Regions from separate parts of the Pseudomonas sp. AC239 genome, predicted to be linked through region 2. Evidence: riboswitches for the same ligand, from Rfam matches in the RefSeq annotation. Region 2 holds a riboswitch; the other holds the start of a gene.
The links. Region 2 has a riboswitch for cobalamin ahead of cobO (cob(I)yrinic acid a,c-diamide adenosyltransferase). Riboswitches for the same ligand answer to the same signal wherever they lie in the genome.
Positions count from the first base shown of each region.

Region 1: it holds a riboswitch for cobalamin, as region 2 does, so the genes downstream of both, ACZ0AZ_RS21320 (CbtB domain-containing protein) here and cobO (cob(I)yrinic acid a,c-diamide adenosyltransferase) in region 2, are expected to answer to the same signal.

Region 1 is NZ_OZ409864.1:4,658,894-4,666,077, forward strand. It holds gene nfuA (Fe-S biogenesis protein NfuA) at 1-389, shown strand, start outside; gene cobM (precorrin-4 C(11)-methyltransferase) at 489-1,235, opposite strand; gene ACZ0AZ_RS21310 (cobalamin biosynthesis protein) at 1,314-1,727, opposite strand; gene ACZ0AZ_RS21315 (CbtA family protein) at 1,724-2,425, opposite strand; gene ACZ0AZ_RS21320 (CbtB domain-containing protein) at 2,436-2,633, opposite strand; cobalamin riboswitch at 2,753-2,974, opposite strand; cobalamin riboswitch at 3,059-3,270, shown strand; gene cobW (cobalamin biosynthesis protein CobW) at 3,361-4,431, shown strand; gene cobN (cobaltochelatase subunit CobN) at 4,435-7,184, shown strand, end outside.
Region 2 is NZ_OZ409864.1:3,781,720-3,788,903, forward strand. It holds gene ACZ0AZ_RS17250 (AI-2E family transporter) at 1-40, shown strand, start outside; gene hda (DnaA regulatory inactivator Hda) at 245-949, shown strand; gene ACZ0AZ_RS17260 (C40 family peptidase) at 1,141-1,758, shown strand; gene ACZ0AZ_RS17265 (C40 family peptidase) at 1,974-2,510, shown strand; gene ACZ0AZ_RS17270 (PQQ-dependent sugar dehydrogenase) at 2,638-3,951, opposite strand; gene ACZ0AZ_RS17275 (hypothetical protein) at 4,018-4,602, opposite strand; cobalamin riboswitch at 4,766-4,994, shown strand; gene cobO (cob(I)yrinic acid a,c-diamide adenosyltransferase) at 5,076-5,687, shown strand; gene ACZ0AZ_RS17285 (cobyrinate a,c-diamide synthase) at 5,684-7,066, shown strand; gene bluB (5,6-dimethylbenzimidazole synthase) at 7,063-7,184, shown strand, end outside.

The DNA.
Region 1 (7,184 bases), 880 kb from region 2:
CGTATATCGATTCGTTCAGCGAAGCGTTTCTCGACGACGCCGTGGTCGACTACGCCACCGACCGCATGGGCGGCCAGCTGACTATCAAGGCGCCAAACGCCAAAGTACCGATGGTCAACGCCGACAGCCCGGTCAACGAGCGCATCAATTACTACCTGCAAACCGAAATCAACCCGGGGCTGGCCAGCCACGGCGGTCAGGTCAGCCTGATCGATGTTGTGGAAGACGGCATTGCCGTGTTGCAGTTCGGTGGCGGTTGCCAAGGCTGCGGCCAGGCCGACGTGACCTTGAAGGAAGGCATCGAGCGCACCTTGCTCGAGCGCATCCCTGAGCTCAAGGGCGTGCGCGACGTGACCGACCACACGCAGAAAGAAAACGCCTACTACTAAGGCGTTCGCTGCGAACAAGAAAAACGGCGCCCCGTGAGCGCCGTTTTTTATGCCCCCGCTTTACCCAGGGTGGGAGCGAGCCTGCTCGCGAAGAGGCCATCAAGGGCGATAAAGATGCGCATGCCCCGCCCGATACAACGACGACTCACTGAACACCTCGCTGCCCAGCACCCGCCCGACCAGAATCAACGCGGTGCGCCGGAAGCCTTTCGCTGCAACCTTGTCGGCAATGTCCGCCAGCGTGCCCACCACCCAGTCCTGATCCGGCCACGTCGCCCGGTGAATCACCGCAATCGGACAATCTGCACCGTAATGCGGCAACAACTCCACAAGAATCTTCTCCAGATGTTTGACTCCCAGGTGAATCGCCATGGTTGCGCCATGCTGGGCCAGATTGGCCAATTCTTCGCCGACCGGCATCGCAGTCTTGTCGGCATAGCGAGTCAGAATCACGCTCTGCGACACATCCGGCAGGGTCAGTTCGGCACCGAGCAACGCCGCACAGGCGGCAGTGGCCGTCACGCCCGGAATGATCTCGAACGGGATATCAAGCTCACGCAGATAACGAATCTGTTCACCGATCGCGCCGTACAGGCTCGGATCACCGGAATGTACCCGCGCGACGTCCTGGGCGTTGGCGTGCGCGGTCTTGATCAGCTCGATGATCTGCTCAAGGTGCAGCTCGGCACTGTTGACCACGGTTTGCGCCTGATGCCCTTCGAGCACCGCAGCGGGTACCAGTGAACCGGCATAGATGATCACCGGACATTGGCGGATCAACCGTTGGCCTTTGACAGTGATCAATTCCGGGTCGCCGGGGCCGGCGCCGATGAAATAAACGGTCATCGTTGGATCCTTGGAGAAGAGGCGCGACAACGCTACAGATGAAGATTGCTCATGATGGATGGCGGCGATTATCAGGATTTACGCGGCGCCGGCCAATGCCAGAGTGGCTTGAGCGTATTTTTGACGGCTGATCAGCAGCTTTGCCGGCGCCTGCAACAGTTGTTCGGCGAGCGCCAGCGCTGCACTTTCCGCCACGCCGTAGCAGCCGGTGCGTTCGTACGCGATTTGCGACTGGTGGCTGAGCATTGACTGGTAACCGGCCAATTCCTCGCTGCTGAAATACAGCAGGGGCAAGGCCAGTTGTACGGCCAGTTCCTGCAGGCCCGGTTCGTCGCGCTTCAAATCGATGCTGGCCAAGGCCTTGATCGACTTGAGCTCGATACGGTGTGCCTGCAAGGCCTGGTCGAGCAACGCGCGCAGCGTGCTGGTCGGACAGCCGCGCTGGCAGCCGAGGCCGACCACCAGCGTGGACGCCGCGCGGTCATCGCTCATGCGTGATAGTGACCGTCGCTGTTGCGGCGGAACAACCAGGCGCTGATAAGGCCTAGGGCCAGCCAGAACGCCACGTTGGTCAACTGCGAAGCGATCTTGAACTGGCTTTCCAACGCTTCGGGCGCGAGCATCGAATGCACCAGCGGCTGCGGCGCGCCAATCACATGCGGCACCGCGAGAATCGCTACGCCGAGCAGCTTCATCAGCCAGTGCCGGCTGAAGGCGATCAGCGACAGGCCGACGGCGGTTGAGGCCGCAGTGCCGATCCACCACATCTGCCGCGACGTCAGATCAGCCGCAGCGGTGCCCGGCAATTCCGGCGGCAGGCCCAGCGTTGGCGCCAGAACGAACGTCACGTAACCGGCCAGACCCCAGAGCAAGCCTTGCCCGGTGGAGCGCGGCGCACGCAGGGTGTACAGGCCCGCCAGCATCAGAGCGAAACCGACCGCCACCACCAGATTGCCACCGGTGGTCGAAACCACGCGCTGCCAGCCGTTTTCCGGCTCCCAGGCTTCGCCATCGTGGCTGTGCGCTGCGGTGCCGGCCGCGTGTTCGTGGACTTGGGCGACCGGTTCGGATTTTTCAAAGGTTTCGGCCTGAAGAATCAGCGGTGAGACCCAGAAGCTTTGCAGCACCGTGAGGAGCAGGGCGGCCAGCAGGCCGCTGAAACCTGCGGTTTGCGCAATTCGCTTGATCATTTGACAGGTCTCAGTGGCACGGAAACGCGGCGCTGTGGCGGGTATCGTGGGCGGCGTTGTGCACCGCTTCGATATGCGAAAAACCGGCGAAATACACAAGGCCCGCGCCGAGAATCGAGGCGAAGGCTGCGGCGATCAGGCGTTGGCTGAGGGGGGTGGTGCTGGCGATTTTGTCCGTGTTGCTGGCGGTGCTGCTGATGATCGACATGGCGCTTCCCTATGGAGTGTCAGGGGCAGTCGAACGCATGCGGACCCTGCGTGACGGACGCGCAGAGGTACGAACAGCGCCCGCCCACCGCGGGTTTGTTATGTCCAGTGACGCCGATTGCGCACTGTGTGTTGCGGGCCGGTCTCCGGGCTCGCGAGGGGTTGGCGCCTGGCCGACCTGCAAGCGTCACCTTCCCATGCCGGGTCGGCACAGTGGTTTTGACGCTTCGCTCGCTTACCGTTGCGGGGGCAGCACCGGACTGACATGGCTCTGAGTAAAGCACATGATTCACCGGTTTCCCGTTTCACCCTGTGAAGGGCACCCGTAACAAGGCGTACAGGAGAGCATGTGGGTGGGTTTGAGTCAATTTCGGGCGGTAGTGAATATCCACGAAACCTAAGCATTGACCCATCACCAAGCCATGCGTAGCCTTGCGCCTTCGAGGTTCTTCGGCATCTGTCGAAGCTAAGAAGGGAACGCGGTCAAAGCCGCGGCTGCCCCCGCAACTGTGAACGGTGATGTTCGCTGCCACGCCACTGCCAGCTCGGTCCACGAGCCCGCGGGAAGGCGCAGCGAATGCCAGGCCCGGCGCCTGAACACTGTCAGCCAGGAGACCTGCCTCTCACTTTCAACCGGGCGGGGTGATCCGGTGGCGAATACTTCCGGCGCGCCTGCGCGTGGCCGGTTCTCGTCCCGTATGCCCGCCGCTTTGCCAAAGGGCATACCGATGAAAACACTGGCCAAACTCCCCGTCACCATCGTCACCGGTTTCCTCGGTTCGGGCAAAACCACCTTGCTGCGGCACATGCTCGACAATGCTCTGGGCCGGCGCATTGCGGTGATCGTCAACGAGTTTGGCGAGCTGGGCATCGACGGCGAAATCCTCAAGCAGTGCACCATCGGTTGCACCGAAGAAGAAGCCAGCGGCCGCGTTTACGAACTGGCCAACGGCTGCCTGTGCTGCACCGTGCAGGAAGAATTCTTCCCGGTGATGCGCGAACTGGTCGCGCGTCGCGGCGATCTCGATCACATCCTCATCGAAACCTCGGGCCTGGCCCTGCCAAAACCGTTGGTGCAAGCCTTCCAGTGGCCGGAAATCCGCAGCGCCTGCACCGTTGATGCGGTAATCACCGTGGTCGACAGCCCGGCCGTAGCCGCCGGCACCTTTGCCGCGTTCCCGGATCAGGTCGATGCCCAGCGCAAGCTTGACCCGAACCTCGATCACGAGTCACCGCTGCACGAACTGTTCGCCGACCAACTGGCCAGCGCCGATCTGGTGATCCTCAATAAAGCCGACCAGACCAGTCCGGAAGATCTGGCGCGTGTGCGTCTGGAAGTCGCCGAAGAGCTGCCACCTGCGGTAAAAATCATTGAAGCGAGCAGCGGCCGTCTGCCGCTGGACGTGCTGATCGGCCTCGGCGCCGGTTCCGAAGAGCACATCGACAGCCGACACAGTCACCACGACCATCACCACGACGGTGATGACGATCACGATGACCACGATCACGACGCCTTCGACTCGATCTCCATCGAACTGCCGCAAGCCGACGAAAGCCTGCTGCTCGACGCACTGACGCAGTTGGTCGTGCAACACGGCATCCTGCGCGTGAAAGGCTTCGCCGCGATTCCGAACAAGCCGATGCGCCTGCTGATTCAAGGCGTGGGTACGCGGTTCGACAAGCATTTCGACCGTCAGTGGAGCGCCGACGAAGCGCGCGTGACGCGTCTGGTGTTGATCGGCCAGGAATTGGATGCCGCGCAACTCGAAGCGCAACTGCGCGCCGCGCTCAGCGTTTAAGCCATGCACCTGCTCAGGACCCAGCCCGGCGGATTCGTCTCGGACGACAACATTGCCGATCTCGGACAAACCCCCGCCGAGCTGGTGATCCTGTGCAGCGGCGATTCCAGCCTGGCGCTGCTCGCCGAGGCTGCGCAGCAACTGCCCGAAGACTACCCGAGCCTGCGTCTGGCCAACCCGATGCAGGTGCAGAATCATGCCTCGGTCGACCTGTACGTCGACGAAGTGCTGCGCCACGCCAAGGTCATTCTGATCTCGCTGCATGGCGGTATTGCCTATTGGCGCTATGGCGTCGAGCGGCTGGTCGAGTTGTCGGAGCGCGGCGTGCAACTGATCCTGGTGCCCGGCGATGACCGCCCGGATCCGGAGTTGAGCGACTTGAGCACGGTCAGCGCCGAAGTCCGCGATCGACTCTGGCAATTTCTGCGTCAAGGCGGCATGGGCAATGCGCTGGATTTCTTCCATTGCCTGGGCAACCAATGGTTCGCCCGCGATTACCCGTGGAGCGAGCCGCAAACCCTGCCGCGCACGGCGATTTATCACCCACAGAAAAACAGCGCTGCCCTGAGCGATTGGCAAGCCGAATGGCGACCCGATCAACCCGTGGCGGCGCTGTTGTTTTATCGCTCGCATTTGCAGGCGGCGAACACGGCGTTCATCGATGTGTTCTGTCAGCGTTTGCAGGCAGCCGGGCTCAATCCGCTGCCGATCGCGGTGGCCAGTCTGAAAGAACCCGGCTGCCTGTCGGTGGTTGAGGACTGGCTGGATGAAGTCGAGGCGGGGGTGATTCTCAACACCACCGGTTTTGCCCAGTCCAGCCCCGAAGCGCCGCATCTGCGCCCGTTCCGCCGCAACATCCCGGTGATTCAAGCGATCTGCGCTCAGGACAACGAACCCGGCTGGCGCGACAGCGAGCAAGGCCTTGGGCCGCGCGATCTGGCGATGCACATTGCTTTGCCGGAGCTTGACGGGCGCATCATCAGCCGACCGATCAGCTTCAAGGATCTGGCCTGGCGCAGCGAGCGAAGTCAGTCCGATGTGGTCTGCTACCGCGCTCAGCCCGAACGCATGGATTTCGTCGCCGAACTGGCGCGGCGTTGGGTTGCTTTGGCACGCGTGCCGAACGGCGAAAAACGCATCGCGCTGATCCTTGCCAACTACCCGACCCGGGACGGCCGCATCGGCAACGGTGTGGGCCTCGATACGCCGGCGGCGGCGCTGAACATCCTGCGGGCATTGCGTGCCGAAGGTTATCCCATCACAGCTGAGTTGCCCGACAGCGGCACCGAGCTGATCCAGCAACTGCTCGGCGGTGTCAGCAATGACCTCGACAGCCTCGATCTGCGTCCCTGTCAGCAGAGCCTGGCGATGGACGATTACCTGGCAATGTTCAACGCGCTGCCGGAGGCAAATCGCGCGGCGGTGGTCGAACGTTGGGGATCACCACACAACGATCCGATGTGCCGCGACGGCCGCCTGATGATTGCGGGTCTGCGTTTCGGTCTGACCTTTGTCGGCATTCAGCCGGCGCGCGGTTATCAGGTCGATCCGAGCGCGGTGTATCACGACCCGGATCTGGTTCCGCCGCACGGCTATCTGGCGTTCTATTTCTGGTTGCGCAACACCTACGGCGCTCACGGCGTGATCCACGTCGGCAAGCACGGCAATCTCGAATGGTTGCCGGGCAAAGGGGTTGGCCTTTCGGAGAATTGCTGGCCGGACGCGCTGCTCGGGCCGCTGCCGAATATCTATCCGTTCATCGTCAACGACCCCGGCGAGGGCGCTCAGGCGAAGCGGCGTACCCAAGCGGTGATCATCGACCACCTGATGCCGCCGCTGACCCGCGCCGAAACCTACGGGCCGCTGCGCAATCTGGAGTTGCTCGCCGACGAATATTACGAGGCGCAACTGCTCGATCCGCGCCGCGCCCGTGAGCTACAGCGCGACATTCTGCAATTGGTGCGAGACACGCAGATCGACCGTGAACTGCAACTGGATGCTGCGCTGGACAGCGACGCCGATGCGGCGATCTGGTTGCCGCGTCTGGATACTTATCTGTGCGATCTGAAGGAATCGCAGATTCGCGATGGGTTGCACATATTTGGCGAATCGCCGAGCGGGCGCTTGCGTATCGACACGTTGCTGGCGCTGCTGCGCATCCCGCGCGGAGACGGCAAGGGCGCGCAGTCGAGCTTGTTGCGAGCGTTGGCCAAGGCGTTTGAGCTCGGTTTTGATCCGCTGGATTGCGCGTTGGCCGATCCCTGGAGCGGCCGGCGGCCGACCGAGTTGCAGACCATCAGCGAAGAAGTCTGGCGCACCGCCGGCGACACCCGCGAGCGCCTCGAACTCTTCGCTGCAGACCTGATCTCCCAAACACTACAAAATCCCTGTAGGAGTGAGCCTGCTCGCGAAGGCCTCGGGTCCGGCAATTCAGTTTTGAATGACACACCGCTTTCGCGAGCAGGCTCGCTCCCACAGGGGCCAGGGTGGTCTGATGTGAATGAGATCATCCAGTCCCTGCGCGAAGTCGTCGCCCCGCGCCTCGATGCTTGCGGGCCGGCTGAAATGCGCGGTCTGCTCGACGCCCTCAGCGGTCGTTTCGTCCCCGCCGGCCCCAGCGGCGCGCCCAGCCGTGGCCGCCTCGACGTGCTGCCCACCGGGCGCAACTTTTACTCGGTCGACGTGCGCAATCTGCCCACAACTACCGCGTGGCGCATCGGGTTCCAGTCGGCAACGCTGATTCTCGAACGGCA
Region 2 (7,184 bases):
TTCCGAGATCTACAGCGGCGTCGACGAACCCGAGCTGTAACGGCGCGGGCGGCCCGGCGCTTGGCCGGGCTGGCCCATGTCGTGCGGGCGAGGGCGCCAGAGAATCTGTCACAAAACCGCTGCGGTAACGCAAACCTTTGATTTTGCTTGGAGTCTGTCGCATTGTGCGCTCAGCCTCACGGGTATAAACTTCGCAAACTTTACACAGAGGCCACTAACGGTTCCTTTGAACTGTTCAGTCAGCATGAAACCGATTCAGCTGCCCCTAGGTGTGCGTCTGCGTGACGACGCCACCTTCATCAACTACTACCCAGGCGCCAATGCCGCTGCACTCGGCTATGTCGAGCGTCTGTGCGAAGCCGACGCCGGGTGGACGGAGAGCCTGATCTATCTGTGGGGCAAGCACGGCGTCGGGCGCACGCATCTGTTGCAGGCGGCGTGCCTGCGCTTCGAGCAGATGGGTGAACCGGCGGTGTATCTGCCGCTGGCCGAGTTGATGGACCGCGGCGTGGAAATCCTCGACAACCTTGAACAGTACGAACTGGTTTGCCTGGATGACTTGCAGGTGATTGCCGGCAAGGCTGACTGGGAAGAGGCGATGTTCCATCTGTTCAACCGACTGCGTGACAGCGGTCGGCGCTTGCTCATCGCTGCGTCCACTTCGCCTCGCGAATTACCAGTGAAGCTGGCTGACCTGAAATCGCGCCTGACCCTGGCGCTGATCTTCCAGATGCGCCCACTCTCCGATGAAGACAAATTGCGTGCGCTGCAATTGCGCGCCTCGCGTCGTGGTCTGCACCTGACCGATGAAGTCGGGCACTTCATTCTCACTCGCGGCACGCGCAGCATGAGCGCGCTGTTCGATCTGCTTGAGCAGCTTGATCAGGCATCCCTGCAAGCGCAACGCAAGCTGACCATTCCCTTCCTCAAGGAAACTTTGGGCTGGTAGTAGTGGGCTTTTGCCAGCTTTCAGGCGCCAGAAAACCCGCGTACCTGCGGCGTTTCACCGGCCAAACGAGTTAAGCGCTTAGATGTAAACGCGAAACCGGGAAGTCACATAAAGTTCGATTGAATTTGCAAATGAGGACGATAGCGGGCATAGTCTCGGCTTCTTTACAACTATCAGCCACGGTCGTGCCCATGCTAAAGCGCTTCGCACCCCTCGTGCCTCTCGCACTCGTTACCCTGTTATTCGGTTGTGCTGCTCATTCTCCGGTTCAAGAGCCGCCGCAACAGGTCAAGAATTCTGCTACCGCCCAGTCTTCCGTTATTTACCAGGAAGAGCTGGACACCGAAAAAGAACTCAACCAGTTCAACGGCAGCAAGCCTTATCAGCTTCCTGTACTGGCTGACAGCATCCTCGAGCGCGGCATGTCCCTGATCGGTACCCGTTACCGTTTCGGCGGTACCTCTGAAGCCGGCTTCGATTGCAGCGGTTTCATCGGTTACCTGTTCCGCGAAGAGGCGGGCATGAACCTGCCGCGCTCCACTCGTGAAATGATCAACGTCGATGCGCCGCTGGTTTCGCGCAGCAACCTTGAGCCGGGTGATCTGCTGTTCTTCGCCACCAATGGTCGTCGCGGTCGTGTCAGTCACGCCGGGATCTACCTGGGTGACAACCAGTTCATTCACTCCAGCAGTCGTCGCAGTGGCGGTGTTCGCATCGACAGCCTGGGTGACAGCTACTGGAGCAAGACTTTCATCGAAGCCAAGCGTGCACTCGCCATGGCGCCGACCGTGGTCACCGCTCGCAAGTAACCCCGATGTCGCTGCGTTCGCGGCGACAAAACGGCCCGGCGACGGAGTAGACGTAAACTTTACAAGGTGAAGTTAAAGTCTTACTTGAAGTTTGCCGCGTAGCCGCTAGAATCCTGAATCTATATTGATGGCAAACCGCCTGCGTGATGACGCAGGCGGTTTTGTTTCTGTCCATTCGGCAGAGAAAGCCGCAGCCAGATCAGGATGTTCTGCTTATGACGATGTCGGCCCGCCTCACCTTGATTCTTTGCGCCGCGCTGCTCAGCGCCTGCGCCAGCCGTACACCGCCGCCAGCCCCCGTGGTTCGCGCGCCAATCGTGTTCGCACCTACCCAGACTTTTTCCCCTGTTGCTGAAGACGTGCTGTTCCGTGCCTTGGGCCTGGTCGGTACGCCTTATCGCTGGGGCGGCAACACGCCGGATTCCGGTTTTGATTGCAGTGGCCTGATCGGTTTCGTCTACCGCGACGCGGCGGGCATCTCGCTGCCGCGCTCGACCCGCGAAATGATCGTCATGCAGGCGCCGAATGTGGGCAAGGAAGGCTTGCAGACCGGCGACCTGATCTTCTTCGCCACCAATGGCGGCTCGCAGGTCAGCCATGCGGGGATTTACGTGGGTGAGGGGCGCTTCGTGCATGCGCCTGCCACGGGCGGCACGGTCAAACTCGACAGCCTGTCGAAGGCTTATTGGCAGAAGGCGTATCTGAGCGCCAAGCGGGTGTTGCAGCCGGGACAGTTGGCGCATAACCCATAGTTCGAATGCATAACGAAATGTGGGAGCGAGCCTGCTCGCGAAGGCGGAGTGTCAGTCGACCATGATTTGACTGATAAACCGCTTTCGCGAGCAGGCTCGCTCCCGCATTTTTTGCGTCGCGCTTAGCTTATTTGCTGGCCGAAACGCGCCACACTTTGTTCCCGACATCATCCGCCACCAGCAAGCCACCTTGCTGATCGATGACCACGCCCACTGGGCGGCCCAGCGCGTTCTCATCCTTGTCGAGGAAACCGGTCAGCACATCTACCGGTTGCCCGGTCGGTTTGCCGCCAGTGAACGGCACGAAAATCACCTTGTAGCCGCTGTGCGGTTTGCGATTCCACGAGCCGTGCTGGCCAATGAACGCGCCTTCCTTGAATTGCGCCGGTAAGCGGTTGCCCTCGGCGAAGGTCAGGCCCAACGAAGCGGTGTGCGGACCGACCGCGTAATCCGGAGCGATGGCCTTGGCCACCAGATCAGGATTCTGCGGTTTGACCCGCACATCGACGTGCTGGCCGTAGTAGCTGAACGGCCAGCCATAGAAGCCGCCGTCCTTGACCGAGGTGATGTAGTCCGGCACCAGATCGCTGCCGATTTCGTCACGCTCGTTGACCGCTGTCCACAGCGCGCCGCTGGTGGGTTCCCAGGCGAGGCCGTTGGGATTGCGGATGCCCGAGGCGAAGATGCGGTGATTGCCGGTCGCACGATCCACTTCCCAAATCGCCGCACGGCCTTCTTCCTGATCCAGACCGTTTTCGCCGACGTTACTGTTCGAGCCGACGGTGACGTACAACTTGCTGCCGTCCTTGCTGGCGATGACGTTCTTGGTCCAGTGGTGATTCAGCGTGCCGCCGGGCAAGTCGACGACTTTGATCGGTTGGGTCTTGATCTCGGTGGCACCCGGCTCGTAGTTGAAGCGCAGCAGGCGATCGGTGTCGGCTACGTACAGATCGTTGCCGACCAGCGTCATGCCGAATGGCGAATTGAGGTTCTGCAGAAACACCGTGCGGGTTTCGGCGACGCCATCGTGGTCGGCGTCACGCAGCAGGGTGATGCGGTTCGGGCTCGGCACCCCAGCGCCGGCCTTGCCCATGACTTTCTTCATTACCCAGCCGCGAATGCCTTTGCTGTCGTCAGGCTTGGGCGGCGCGTTGGTTTCCGCCACCAGCACATCGCCGTTGGGCAGCACATAGAGCCAGCGCGGGTGATCGAGGCCTTCGGCAAACGCCGCGACCTGGGTGCCGGCCGCTGCGGTCGGTTTCGTGCCTTGTGGCCAGCCCACCGCCGGGGCGATGTTGACTGTCGGGATCAGCGTCTTGTTCGGTTCGGGCAGTTTCGGCGACGGGCCGGTGCCGTCGGAGACTTGCAGGCTGGAGGTTTCACCGCAGGCGGCGAGCCCGCCAGCGACGGCGATGATAAGAGCGAGTTGGGCCTTGCGCATTGCTGATCTTCCCTATGAATGCATTCCTAAACATAGAGGAGGGCGCAGGCCCGATGGTTCAACTGCTCAGCCGCGGGCTTCCTTGAACAGCATGGCGATGCCCGGATGATAATTGCCCGTGTCGCTGTGCAATTTGCGGTAGGCGTAGGGGAAATACCAGGCTACCGCGCAGGTGTGCTCCTTTTGCAGGTCGTCGACCATGTCCTGCAGTTCTTCGGGGCTGGCGCTGTGCTGGGCTTTTTGCGGAGCGACGAAAAGGCAGCCGAGCTTGAGATCGCTGGCGTAGCTGATGCGTTTGGCATCAACGGTGATGTCGAGCAGCGCCTGGGTCAGGTTGAGGTTGTTGACCCGTGGCCAGCGTTGCGTGGCTTGAATGAACGCGCGGTCTTCGGCGCCGGCAATCAGCAGGTCGGCGCGGGCATTGCGTTCGCCTTCTTCGTTCTGTTTGCGCGTGGCGGTGTCGTTCAGCGTGACCATTTCCGCCATCCACGCCGCTGCCGCGAGCAGGCCCAGATTGGCTTTCTCGTCGTGCCAATACGGCGTGTCGTTGTCGCCGCGAACGGTGTTGTAGCGATCGATACAGTCAAACCAGCGTTCCAGCACCGGGCGCAGGAATTCCAGGCGCGGGTTGCTGATGATCATGCCTTGCATCGTCGTCATCCTTATTGTTGTAGTGGGCTTTTTGGAAAAAAGCATGGCTCTTTGATATCACTTGTCACAGTCTGGCACAAGATTGCCGCTGCACAATTGATCAGCGGCAGCTATTTGCGCGCAATGCGCCTCTTCAATTGACGCTCCACCCCCAACCCTCTAACCTTCGCCGCTTGTTTCAGGTGCTCTGTGGCCCCGCGTCGACAGAGTGAAACAGGGAAGCCGGTGAGGGTGGTCTTCAAGCGAAGCCACGACGATCCCGGCGCTGCCCCCGCAACGGTAAATGAGTGAAAACTGCGCCTTGAGCCACTGCCTCGAAAGAAGCGGGAAGGCGCGCAGTCCGGCCGATGCCGCTCATGAGCCCGGAGACCGGCCTGATCCATCTCAGCGGCATCACGGTGGGCGATGCCAGGCTTTTTGCCGTCTATTCTTGTGCCTGCCCGCCGTTATCCAGCCTCAACGGAGAGCTCCCCATGACTGATTCCCCCGAGCGTGACGAACGCCATCTGGCGCGCATGCAGCGCAAGAAAGCCGTGATCGACGAACGCATCGCCAACTCGCCCGACGAGTGCGGCCTGGTGCTGGTGCTGACCGGCAATGGCAAAGGCAAGAGCAGCTCAGCGTTCGGCATGCTCGCCCGCGCCATGGGCCACGGCATGCAATGCGGCGTGGTTCAGTTCATCAAGGGCCGCAACAGCACCGGCGAAGAATTGTTCTTCCGCCGCTTCCCCGAGCAGGTGCGTTTCCACCTCATGGGCGAAGGCTTCACCTGGGAAACCCAGGATCGCCAACGTGACATCGCCGCGGCGACCGCCGCTTGGGAAGTCTCGCGGGAATTGTTGCGCGACCCTTCGATCGGTCTGGTGGTGCTCGACGAATTGAACATTGCCCTCAAGCACGGCTACCTTGATCTCGATCAGGTGCTCAGCGATTTGCAGGCGCGCCCGCCGATGCAACACGTGGTCGTTACCGGTCGCGGCGCCAAGCCGGAAATGATCGAGATGGGCGACACGGTCACCGAGATGGGCATGCTCAAGCACGCCTTCCAGGCCGGGATCAAAGCGCAGAAAGGCGTCGAACTTTGAAGCAACCACGTCACTGTCCGGCGGTGTTGATTGCCGCGCCGGCCTCCGGTCAGGGCAAGACCACCGTCACCGCCGCACTCGCCCGTTTGCATCGCAACCAAGGGCGCAAGGTGCGCGTGTTCAAGTGCGGGCCGGACTTTCTCGACCCGATGATCCTCGAGCGCGCCAGCGGTGCGCCGGTGTATCAACTGGACATGTGGATGGTCGGCGAGCAGGAAAGTCGCCGTTTGTTGTGGGAAGCTGCCGCCGAGGCCGAGCTGATTCTGATCGAGGGCGTGATGGGCCTGTTCGACGGCACGCCATCCAGCGCTGATCTGGCGCGCCACTTCGGTGTGCCGGTGCTCGGTGTGATCGACGGCACCGCCATGGCGCAGACGTTTGGTGCCTTGGCGCTGGGCCTGGCGAAGTATCAGCCGGACTTGCCGTTCGCTGGCGTGCTGGCCAACCGCGTCGGCACCTTGCGCCATGCGCAATTGCTCGAAGGCAGCCTCACCGAAGGTCTGCGCTGGTACGGCGCACTGTCCCGCGAGACCGGCATCGAATTGCCGAGCCGCCACCTCGGCCTGGTCCAGGCCAGCGAATTGAATGATCTGGATCTGCGTCTCGACGCGGCCGCCGATGCGCTGGCCAGCAGTTGCCAAGTCGCGCTGCCACCGGCGGTCGAATTCGCCGCGCCTGATGTCATCGAAGCCGAGCCTCTATTAAAAGGTGTGCGCATCGCCGTCGCCCGCGATGAAGCGTTTGCCTTCACCTATGGCGCCAGCCTCGATTTGCTGCGGGCGATGGGCGCCGAGCTGCACTTTTTCTCGCCGATCCGCGACACGCAATTGCCCGACGCGGACAGCCTGTATTTGCCGGGCGGCTATCCAGAGCTGCATCACGTCGCGCTGGCGCAGAACACCTCGATGCTTGCAGCCATCCGCGCGCATCACGCAGCGGGCAAGCCGTTGCTCGCTGAATGTGGCGGGATGCTTTATTTGCTTGATTCGCTGACTGACGTGGAAGGCACTCGTGCTGAGCAGGTCGGTTTGTTGAAAGGTGATGCGGTGATGCAGAAGCGTCTGGCGGCATTGGCGTTGCAGGCGGTTGAGTTGCCGGAAGGTTCTTTGCGAGGGCACACGTATCACCATTCGCTGACCACCACCGAGCTGACGCCGATTGCCCGGGGGTTGAGCCCCAATGGCGGGCGCGGCGCTGAGGCGGTTTATCGCGAGGGGCGGATGACAGCTTCCTATGTGCACTTTTATTTTCCGTCGAATCCGACTGCGATTGCTGCATTGTTTGCGCCAGACCGTGAGGCCGCCTTCGCGAGCAGGCTCGCTCCCACAATGGATCACCTGAACCCTGTGGGAGCGAGCCTGCTCGCGAAAGGCCCATGACCGACAACACATTCTCCGCAGCCGAACGCGCAGCGGTCTACAAGGCCATCGCCGAACGCCGCGACATGCGCCACTTCACCGGTGGCAGCGTCGAGCCGCAGCTGCTGCGACGTTTATT